DNA from 2 places in the Pseudomonas sp. MWU12-2319 genome. Region 1 is predicted to be linked to the other one. Evidence: predicted binding sites of a transcription regulator. Region 1 holds the regulator's gene; the other holds the start of a gene.

Evidence for each region. The regulator FliA, encoded in region 1, starts transcription of late flagellar genes. The targets are predictions, from matches to a motif close to CTAAAGTTTNNNNNNNNNNNGCCGNTAA.
Region 2: M5C01_RS23440 (methyl-accepting chemotaxis protein) is a predicted target of FliA. The motif match lies at 3,820-3,847, and genes of this name have one in related genera.

The regions. Positions count from the first base shown of each region.
Region 1 covers NZ_JALJES010000002.1:3,353-9,165, forward strand. Annotated here, with positions in the region: gene flhA (flagellar biosynthesis protein FlhA) at 1-605, shown strand, start outside; gene flhF (flagellar biosynthesis protein FlhF) at 617-1,945, shown strand; gene fleN (flagellar synthesis regulator FleN) at 2,067-2,900, shown strand; gene fliA (RNA polymerase sigma factor FliA) at 2,897-3,637, shown strand; gene M5C01_RS02745 (chemotaxis response regulator CheY) at 3,810-4,181, shown strand; gene M5C01_RS02750 (protein phosphatase CheZ) at 4,204-4,992, shown strand; gene M5C01_RS02755 (chemotaxis protein CheA) at 5,007-5,813, shown strand, end outside.
Region 2 covers NZ_JALJES010000015.1:137,231-143,043, reverse strand. Annotated here, with positions in the region: gene M5C01_RS23450 (EAL domain-containing protein) at 1-3,493, shown strand, start outside; tRNA gene M5C01_RS23445 (tRNA-Ile) at 3,509-3,585, shown strand; gene M5C01_RS23440 (methyl-accepting chemotaxis protein) at 3,909-5,813, shown strand, end outside.

The sequences.
Region 1 (5,813 bases):
CCAGCGAACTGATCGGCCACGAGGAAGTCCAGCAACTCATGCAGTTGCTGGCCAAGGGCTCGCCGAAGCTGGCCGAAGAGCTGGTGCCGGGGATCATTTCCCTGTCGCATCTGCTCAAGGTGCTGCAAGCCCTGCTCGCCGAACACGTGCCGGTCCGGGATATCCGCAGCATTGCCGAAGCGATCGCCAACAATGCCAGCAAGAGTCAAGATACTGCCGCTATGGTTGCCGCGGTTCGCGTCGGATTATCCCGCGCAATCGTCCAAAGCATTGTGGGGCTTGAGTCCGAGCTGCCTGTGATCACCTTGGAACCAAGGTTGGAACAGATATTGCTCAATAGTCTGCAGAAGGCCGGACAAGGCTCGGAAGAAGGCGTTCTTCTGGAGCCGAGCATGGCTGAGAAACTCCAGCGTTCGTTGATCGACGCCGCCCAGCGCCAGGAAATGCAAGGGCAGCCGGTGATCCTGCTGGTAGCTGGACCGGTTCGCGCGATGCTTTCGCGGTTTGGACGACTGGCGGTGCCAAGTCTGCATGTCTTGGCCTACCAGGAAATTCCGGACAACAAGCAAGTGACCATCGTTGCGACAGTAGGGCCCAACGGCTGAGGTAGTGGGTTATGCAAGTTAAGCGTTTTTTCGCCGCCGATATGCGTCAGGCCATGAAGCTCGTTCGTGATGAGCTGGGCTCCGACGCGGCCATTATCGGCAACCGCCGGATTGCGGGCGGTGTCGAGCTGACGGCTGCCCTGGACTACAAGCTCTCGGCGCTGTCGCCGCGGGTGCCGAACATGGAACTCGAAGACGAGCTGCGCAAGACTCAGTCGCGTATCGTTACCGCCCAGGCCGAGCTGAGCCTGCGCAGCGACGGCGATACCGACGCCACGACCAATCGCCAACTGTTCGCCGGCCTGCCGCTGACCGCCGCCGAGCCGCTGATCGAACCGACTTTCGAAGAGCCGCGGCGCCCGGCGCCAGCGCCTGTCGCACACGCCCCGGCGGTGGACCAGCGAGTGTTCGACTCGATGCGTTCGGAGCTCAACGGCCTGCGCGAGCTGCTGGAAGTCCAGCTCGGCTCCCTGGCCTGGAACCAGTTGCAAGGTCGTCAGCCGCAACAGGCCAACCTCTGGCGTCGCCTGCAGCGTATCGGCCTGTCCGGGCCGCTGTCGCGGGACCTGCTGGAGCTGGTGAACGGGATCGAGGAGCCGCGCCAGGCCTGGCGCATGCTGCTGGCGCACCTGGCGCGGATGATCGTCACGCCCGAGATCGAGCCACTGGAAGAAGGCGGTGTGATCGCCATGGTCGGCCCGGCCGGCATGGGCAAGACCACCACCCTGGCCAAGCTGGCGGCGCGTTATGTGCTCAAGTACGGCGCGCAGAACATCGCGCTGGTGAGCATGGACAGCTTCCGTATCGGTGCCCAGGAGCAACTCAAGACCCTGGGGCGGATCCTCAACGTCTCGGTGACCCATGTCGACCCGGGCCAGTCCCTGGCCCAGGCCCTCGACCCGCTGCTGCGCAAGCGCGTGGTGCTGATCGATACCGCCGGCCTGCAGGCCAGCGATCCGGCGTTGCGCATGCAACTGGAAAGCCTGGCCGGACGCGGGATCAAGGCGAAGAATTATCTGGTCCTGGCCACCACCAGCCAGAAACAGGTGCTGACCGCCGCCTACCACAGCTACAAGCGCTGCGGGCTGGCCGGTTGCATCCTGACTAAACTTGATGAAACGGCGAGCCTCGGCGAAGTGCTGAGCCTGGCCATCAGTCACGAATTACCAGTGGCCTACCTGACCGACGGGCCACGCATTCCGGATGATCTACACCTGCCGCGCCGGCATCAATTGGTGTCCAGGGCGGTCAGTGTGCAAATGCAGGAAGAACCCAGCGAGGAAGCCATGGCCGATATGTTCGCTGATATCTACCACAGCCCGTCAAAACGGGTGGGTTGAGATGAGTATTCAGACGTTGCAAATTACCTACATCGATGGTCTGCCACGCATTGTTCCGACAAGTGAACGCGCAGCCAGTTATGTGGCCTTCCGTCTAAGCAAGACAAGGTAAGAAGAGAACATGGGCAGCATGCATCCCGTACAGGTGATCGCGGTGACCGGCGGCAAAGGTGGCGTCGGGAAGACCAACGTGTCAGTGAATTTATCCCTGGCCCTGGCTGAGCTTGGCCGGCGCGTCATGCTGCTGGATGCGGATCTGGGGCTGGCGAATGTCGACGTCCTGCTGGGCCTGACACCCAAACGTACCCTGGCCGACGTGGTCGAAGGCCGCTGTGAGCTGCGCGATGTGCTGTTGCAAGGCCCGGGCGGGATTCGTATCGTGCCGGCGGCCTCGGGGACCCAGAGCATGGTGCACCTGAGCCCGGCGCAGCATGCCGGCCTGATCCAGGCATTCAGCGATATCGGCGACAACCTCGACGTGCTGGTGATCGACACCGCCGCGGGCATTGGTGAGTCGGTGGTCAGCTTCGTCCGCGCGGCCCAGGAAGTGCTGCTGGTGGTCTGCGACGAGCCGACATCGATCACCGATGCCTACGCCTTGATCAAGTTGCTCAACCGCGACTACGGCATGAACCGCTTCCGCGTGCTGGCCAACATGGCCCAGAGCCCGCAGGAAGGCCGCAACCTGTTCGCCAAGTTGACCAAGGTCACGGATCGTTTCCTGGACGTGGCCTTACAATACGTCGGCGCCGTTCCCTATGACGAGTGTGTGCGCAAGGCCGTGCAAAAGCAGCGTGCGGTCTATGAGGCATTCCCTCGTTCGAAATGTGCCTTGGCGTTCAAGGCTATCGCTCAGAAGGTCGACACCTGGCCGCTTCCCGCCAATCCACGGGGGCACCTGGAGTTTTTCGTCGAGCGTCTGGTGCATCAAACGAGTGCGGGACCGGTGCTATGACTGCCAGTGGCTATCGCATGTATTCCAAGTCGTCGCGTGACAGCCAATATGAATTGATTGAACGTTACGCACCGTTGGTCAAACGTATCGCCTATCACCTGCTGGCGCGGTTGCCGGCCAGTGTCCAGGTCGAGGATCTGATCCAGGCCGGGATGATCGGGCTACTGGAAGTCTCGACCAAGTACGACGCGAGCAAGGGGGCCAGTTTCGAGACCTATGCCGGCATTCGTATCCGCGGCGCGATGCTCGATGAAGTGCGCAAGGGCGACTGGGCACCACGTTCGGTACACCGCAATACCCGTATGGTCAGTGACGCAATTCGCGCAATTGAAGCAAAAACCGGCCGTGACGCTAAAGATCACGAGGTTGCAGCCGAACTCCAATTGAGTCTCGACGATTATTACGGGATTTTGAACGATACCTTGGGCAGCCGCCTGTTCAGTTTCGACGACCTGTTGCAGGACGGCGACCATGAAGGGCTGCACGAGGACGGCGCAAGTACTCATCTCGAGCCGTCGCGCGACCTGGAGGATGAACGCTTCCAGGCAGCGCTGGCGGATGCGATTGCCAATTTGCCGGAGCGTGAGCGACTGGTCTTGGCGCTGTACTACGACGAGGAGCTGAACCTCAAGGAAATTGGTGAGGTGCTGGGGGTCAGCGAGTCGCGAGTCAGCCAGTTACACAGCCAGTGCGCGGCCCGTTTGCGGGGGCGTTTGGGGGAGTGGCGAGCGCGCTGAGGGCAGTGTGGGAACACTGCGAACGAGACCGGCAAGGCGTTTGACGTCTTGCGGGTGACTCGGCCGGATGGCGTTTCCATGCAGTCGTTGAGTGCTGTGCCGAATTGATTGAACAGCGCGTCCAGGTGCTGTACGCGTTTAAGACTGCTTGGAGGTCGAATTGGACAAGAACATGAAAATCCTCATCGTTGATGATTTTTCAACGATGCGGCGGATCATCAAGAACCTGTTGCGTGACCTCGGGTTCACCAACACGGTTGAGGCGGACGACGGTACTACCGCGATTCCCGTCCTCAACAGCGGTAGCATCGACTTTCTGGTCACCGACTGGAACATGCCCGGCATGACCGGTATCGATCTGCTGCGCCACGTGCGCGCCGATGAAAAGCTCAAGCACCTGCCGGTGCTGATGGTGACCGCTGAAGCCAAGCGCGAGCAGATCATCGAAGCTGCCCAGGCCGGTGTAAACGGCTATGTGGTCAAACCATTCACGGCCCAGGCGTTGAAAGAGAAGATCGAGAAGATCTTCGAACGCATCGGTTGATGAAGTCCACCACGGGGGCGCTATGGAGCACAACGAATCTTCACTGGGTGATTTTGAACTAACCCTGAAAAAACATGCCCGCGAGCTGGTCGACAGCCTTGAAAAAGGCCGGTTTGGCGACGCGGTGCAAATGATCCATGAGCTGAATCAGACCCGTGACCGTGGCCTGTACCTGGAAGTCGGCAAGCTCACCCGCGAATTGCACAGCGCCATTGTCAACTTCCAGATCGACCCGCATATGCCGCAGGCCGAGGAAGTGTCGCAGATCACCGACGCCACCGAGCGCCTGTCCTATGTGGTCAGGCTGACCGAAGCGGCGGCCAATCGCACCATGGACCTGGTGGAGAGTGCGACCCCGAGGATCACTGGCCTGAACGTCGAGGCCAAGGCCCTGGGCGCCGACTGGGGCCGTTTCATGCGGCGCGAAGTCGGTGCCCAGGAGTTTCGCGAGCTGGCGCGGCGGGTCGAGACGTTCCTGTCCCGCAGCGAGCAGGAAACCCGCGCTGTTTCGAGCGAGCTGAACGATATTCTGCTGGCCCAGGATTACCAGGACCTTACCGGCCAGGTGATCAAGCGCGTGACCCAGATGGTCACCGAAGTGGAAAGCAATCTGCTCAAATTGGTGCTGATGGCCAGTCAGGTCGACCGCTTTGCCGGTATCGAACATGACCGCGATGCGCTTCTTGCCGAAAAAGACCCACAAAAACAGATGGCCCAGGGTGAAGGTCCGCAGATTCATGCCGATAAACGTGAAGACGTTATGTCCGGTCAGGACGATGTCGACGATTTGCTTTCCAGTCTTGGATTCTAGGAGCACCCAAACACATGAGCTTCGGCGCCGATGAAGAGATCCTTCAGGATTTTCTGGTTGAGGCCGGCGAGATTCTGGAGCAACTGTCCGAACAACTGGTCGAGCTGGAAAGCCGGCCAGATGATGCGGATCTGCTCAATGCAATCTTTCGCGGTTTTCACACTGTAAAAGGGGGCGCCGGCTTCCTCCAGCTCAACGAGCTGGTGGAGTGCTGTCACATCGCCGAGAACGTGTTCGACATCCTGCGCAAGGGGGAGCGACGCGTCGACTCGGAGCTGATGGACGTGGTCCTGGAAGCGCTGGATGCGGTGAACGGCATGTTCAGCGAAGTCCGTGAACGTGGCCCGATCACTGCGGCCACCCCGGAGCTGCTGGCGGCCTTGGCGCGCCTGGCGGAACCGGCGGGTGCCGAGGAAGTGGCCGCGCCAGTGGCCGAAGTGGCGGAGCCGGAACCGGTCGCTGAAAGCGAATCCGGCGACATCACCGATAACGAATTCGAAATGCTGCTCGACTCCCTGAACAGCGTCAAGGCCGAAGCCGAGGCGCCCAAAGCGGTGGCTGCGGTACAAGGCGAGGCCGGTGGCGATGAAATCACCGACGCCGAGTTCGAGTCCCTGCTCGATCAGTTGCACGGCAAGGGCCAGTTCGCGCCGGATGCCGTGGCGGCGCCCACTCCGCCGGCAGCACCGGCGGCGGCCAGCGGTGGGGCTGAAAAAAGTAGCGATATCACCGACGACGAATTCGAAGCCTTGCTCGACCAGTTGCATGGCAAGGGTTCGTTCAAGGTCGAGGCGCTCGATACCACTCCGGCTGCGGCTCAG
Region 2 (5,813 bases), on a different contig from region 1:
GAATTGGACCGAGGTGCTGGAACAGGCGAAGGCCGGCCAGATCGACCTGCTGCCCGGCATCATGTCGACCCCGGAACGACAAGCCTATCTGTCCTTTACCCGCCCTTACCTGGATTTTCCGATTGTCATCCTGGCCCATGAAGGCGGCGCCAACCCCCATGACATGAAAGAACTCTATGGCCTGAAAATCGCCGTGGTGGAGAACTACGCACCCCACGAGCTATTGCGCAGCCATCATCCGGACCTCAACCTCGTCCCCATGCCCAATATCAGCTCGGCCCTGCTGGCCCTGGCCACCGATGAGGTCGATGCGGTCATCGGCGATCTCGCCTCCAGTGTCTGGAGCCTGAACCAGCTCAAGCTCGAAGGGCTCTACGTCAGCGGTGAAACGCCCTATCGCTACCAGTTGGCGATGGCCGTGCCCAAGGAACAGAAAGTCCTCGTGGGGATTCTCGACAAGGTTATGGCCGACATGACCGTCGCCGAAAAGGAGACGATCCAGAACCGCTGGGTGGGCAACGTCCTGACCAGTCGCTCCATCTGGGCCGATCTACTGCTTTACGGCTTGCCCTGCGTCCTGCTGCTGATCGCCATACTGGCCGCGGTCATTCGCATCAACCGCCGCCTGAGCTCGGAAATATCCCAGCGCGTGGCCCTCGAGCAGGAACTACGCAGCAGCGAATACCATTACCGCGGCCTGGTGGAGAGCCTGTCGGCCATCGCCTGGGAAGCGCGCATGGACTTCACCTACACCTACGTCTCGCCCCACGCCGAAGCCTTGCTCGGTTATCCGCTGGCCCATTGGCTGATTCCCGGCTTCTGGCGCAGCATCACCCACCCTGCCGACCTGACCCGTGCCCAGGCCTTCTGCGACAAGGAGATCATCGAGGGCCGCGACCACACGCTCGACTACCGGGTGATCAGCGCCGACGGTCGCACGCTCTGGGTCCGCGACCTGGTCAGCCTGATCGAACACGACAGTGAGCCGCTTATCCGTGGCCTGATGATCGACATCAGCGAAACCAAACGGACCGAAGAGGCGTTGCGCCTGTCCGAACAGAAATTCGCCTCGGTCTTCCAGCAATGCCCGGACATCCTGGTGATCGCCCGCCTGTCCGACGGTCACCTGCTGGAAGTCAACACCGCCTTCGAGGAACAGATCGGCATGAGCGCCCGGGAGGTGATCGGGCATACCGCTACCGAGCTCAACATCTGGGGCATCGACGGTGTCGGCTCGGGACTGCTGGAGCGGTTAAGGGGCGGCAGTATCCGTAACCTGGAGATGCCCTTCAGGCGCAGCAATGGCCAAATGTTCACCGGACTGATCTCCGCCGAGCCCTTCGAACTCGACACCACGCCGGCCCTGGTGGTGGTGGTCAGGGACATCAGCCAGCTCAAGCAAACCCAACAACAACTGCAAACCTCCGAAGAAAAGTTCGCCAAGGCCTTCCACGCCTCCCCCGACGGTTTGCTGTTGAGCCGGCAAAGCGACGGCCTGCTGCTGGAAGTCAATGAAGGTTTCAGCCACCTCACCGGCTACAACAGTGCCACCTCGCTGGATCGATCGACCCTGGAACTGGGCATCTGGGTCAACCTGAACGAACGCAAACACATGCTCGAACTGATGCGGCGCGATGGTTTCGTCCGTGATTTCAGCTGCCATATCCGCCGCAACGATGGGCAGATCCGCCTGTGCGAAGTCTCCAGCCGGCCGCTGCCGATCGGCGGAGAGGATTGCATGCTGACCATCGCCCGGGACATCACCGAACGCCACGTCATGCAGGAAAAGCTGCAACAGGCCGCCACCGTCTTCGAAAGCACTGCCGAAGGCGTACTGATCACCGATATCCAGCAACACATCAGTGCGGTCAATCGGGCCTTCAGTGAAATCACCGGCTACAGCGAAACCGAGGCCCTGGGCCACACCCCGCGCCTGCTTGCCTCCGGCCAACATGACAGCGCCTTCTATGCGGCCATGTGGCACCAGTTGACCGCCGAAGGTCATTGGCAGGGCGAGATCTGCAACCGGCGCAAGAACGGCGAGCTCTATCCTAGCTGGCTGACCATCAGTGCCGTGCGTAACCGCGAGAACGTCATCACCCACTTCGTCGCCGTGTTCGCCGACATCTCCAGCCTGAAACATGCCCAAGCGCGCCTGGACTACCAGGCCCACCACGACCCGCTGACCGGCCTGCCCAACCGCACCCTGTTCGAAAGCCGCCTGTTGGCCGCCCTGAACAGCCAGGCCGAAAACGGCGGCCAGGGGGCGGTGCTGTTTCTCGACCTCGACCGTTTCAAACATATCAACGACAGCCTCGGCCATCCGGTTGGCGACCTGTTGCTCAAGGGCATCGCCGTCAGGCTCAAGGAGCAACTGCGCGACGTCGACACCGTGGCCCGACTGGGCGGCGACGAGTTCATCATCCTGCTGCCGGGCCTGCACCAGGCCAGCGACGCCACGCACCTAGCCAACAAGCTGCTGGGTTGCTTCGGCGCGCCGTTCCAGGCGGGTGAACACGAGTTTTTTATCAGTGCCAGCATCGGTACCAGCCTCTATCCCAAGGACGGCAATGACGTCGCCAGCCTGATCAAGAACGCCGATGCGGCGATGTACCGCTCCAAGGCCAAGGGCCGTAACCGGGTCGAAAGCTATACCCGCGACCTCACGGCCCAGGCCAGTGAACGCGTGGCCCTGGAGCACGAACTGCGCCGGGCCATCGAGCGCCAGGAACTGCAACTGCTCTACCAACCCAAGATCAGTCTCCACGGCGGTCAACTGGTGGGGGCCGAGGCCTTGATTCGCTGGCAGCATCCGACCCTGGGCGAGGTACCACCGGAGCATTTCATTCCGCTGGCCGAAGAAAACGGCATGATCCTGCAGATTGGCGACTGGGTGCTGGAGCGCGCCTGCCGGCAGATGCAGCGTTGGAACAGGACCCACGGAGACTTCGGCCCGCTCTCGGTCAACCTCGCCGGCGCGCAGTTGCGCCAACCGAACCTGCTGGCGCGGATCGAACAGTTGCTCAGGGATTACCGGCTAGAGCCCGGCTGCCTGCAGTTGGAGATCACCGAGAACTTCATCATGAGCCAGGCCGAGGAGGCCCTGGAGGTCCTGCATCAACTCAAGCACCTGGGGGTGCAATTGGCCATTGATGACTTCGGCACCGGCTATTCGTCACTGAGCTACCTCAAGCGCCTGCCGCTGGATGTGTTGAAAATTGACCAGTCGTTTGTACGTGGTTTACCGGACGATCCCCATGATGCCGCTATTGTGCGCGCCATCATCGCCTTGGGCCGCAGCATGCAGTTCACGGTGATTGCCGAGGGTGTGGAGAACCAGGCACAGCAGGATTTCCTGGCCGTCGAAGGGTGCGAACAGATCCAGGGTTATATCGTCAGCCTGCCGCTACAGGCCGAAGAATTCGCCGCGACCTTCCTTCATATGAGGCTTTCGGAGTTTTCGGATAGCCCCCGCGAGAAACCATCGCTATAATTCGCGGCCTACTGAGGGCCTATAGCTCAGTTGGTTAGAGCAGAGGACTCATAATCCTTTGGTCCACGGTTCAAGTCCGTGTGGGCCCACCACCTTTGAAAGCCCCGCAATGCGGGGCTTTTGCATTTTTGGCAAAGCGAATTTTCCAGCTCGGAAACTGCCCCCCCCCTGAAAGAATACGGCACGCCGGCCCAAAACAGCCCCCTAGGGGGTCAGTTTTACATTGGCGGTGACACGCAGGACCCCAGATGCAAAATGCAAACGGAACCGGCGGTGCGAGCAAAACCGCGATCTGCCTAGCCGACTAAAGTCGCTCCCCATACACCCTGCAGTTCCCCCGGGTATGGCTTATATTGCCCCGCTTCAACCAAACACGGCCTGTGGCAGCATGTTCGCAGCACTTTAAGGAAAGACCATGTTCAGACGTTTGAGTCAGGCGCTGAGTAATATCAGTGTCAATGCCAAGCTTGCCTTGGGCTTTGGCCTGCTGCTATTGATGACCTTGCTGATCGCACTGACCGGCTGGCACAGCACCGCCAACATGATCGAACGCAGCAACAAGATCAGTGCCATCGGCACCTTGAGTTCCCTGACCAACGATTTGCGCGCCAAACGCCTACGCTACCTGGCTGATCGCAACGAACAGAACAGCGCAGCCGTGTCACTCGTACTGGACCGTATCCAGGAGCATCAGCGGTCCCTGAGTGGCGCACTGAGTATTCCGGCAGACCTGCAACTTATCGAGGAGCAAGGCCGCATCGTCGAGGACTATCGGACCCACTTCAACACGCTTGAGCAAACCTTCAAAGAGCGTGAAGCCTCGCTCGCGAAGTTGGTACAGAGCGCAACGCAAATCACCGACGCGCTCAATGAAGCCACCCAGGATCTCGTTAACGCCCCAGCGGTTGAAGGGCAAGACGAACATCTGCGTCTAAGCCAGTTTCAAGCCACTAGCTTGCTCGCCGTCCATATCCAGCAGGCGCGCATCGTGGTGTACGGTTTCATCTACAGCAATGATCCGAGCAAAGAGCAAGGCGCCCTGGCCAGTATCGACCAGATCACGAGCGAACTGCTCAAGGTTCGCGCCGCCGCCCCTCAACAACAAGGCATCCTGACGCAGGCGGAACACGTGCTGCAACAGTACCGCCAGGATGTGCAGAACTATGCCGCGCAAGTACACACCAGCCTGGAAACGCTCGATCAGATGGCGGCGTTAGGTGTCAGCCTTGAAGACCTTAGCCAGAAGCTCATAGACAACCAGAGCCAGACACGGGATAGCGAGGCAGGAAGTGCCCGTCAATTGCTGACGATCAGCACACTGCTGGCATTGGCGCTGGGCATCCTCGCGGCCTGGTTTATCACCGGGCAGATCGTCCATCCGCTGCTGGAAACCCTGAAAGTCGCGGAGCGTATCGCGGGCGGGGATCTCAGCCACGACATCAAGACCGCGCGACGTGACGAGCTGGGCCAATTGCAGCGCAGCATGCAATACATGACGGTGAGCCTGCGCAAGCTGATCGAAGGCATCAGCCTGGGCGTCACCCAGATTGCCAGCGCGGCGGAAGAGTTGTCCGCTGTTACCGAGCAGACCAGCGCGAATGTGAACAGCCAAAGAGTCGAGACGGATCAGGTCGCGACCGCCATGAACGAAATGGCCGCCACCGTACAAGAAGTGGCACGCAATACCGAAGAAGCTTCAAACGCCGCCGCCGCCGCGGATACAGAAGCGCGCGCCGGTGAAAAAGTGGTCGGTGAAGCGATCGATCAAATCGAATTACTGGCCATCGAAGTCGGCAACTCCACCGAAGCGATGAACCTTCTGGAGTTGGAAAGCGAAAAAATCGGCGGCGTGCTCGACGTGATCAAAGCAGTGGCTGAACAAACCAACCTGCTGGCACTCAATGCGGCCATTGAAGCCGCGCGAGCCGGTGAGGCCGGACGCGGCTTTGCGGTCGTAGCCGACGAAGTCCGAAGCCTGGCCCAGCGCACGCAAAAATCCACCGAAGAAATCGAAGGGCTGATCGCCGGCCTGCAAAGCGGTACCCAGAAAGTCTCGGCGGTCATGGAAAGCAGTCGTGTCCTGACGGACAACAGCGTCGAATTGACCCGTCGCGCCGTGACATCGCTGGAAAGCATCACCCGCACGGTGTCGACGATCCAATCGATGAACCAGCAGATTTCCTCCTCTGCCGAGGAGCAGAGCGCCGTGGCCGAAGAGATCCATCGCAGCTTGCTCAACGTGCGCGACATCTCCGAGCAAACCGCGAGTGCCAGCGAGGAAACAGCTGCGTCCAGCGTCGAACTGGCAAGATTGGGCCAC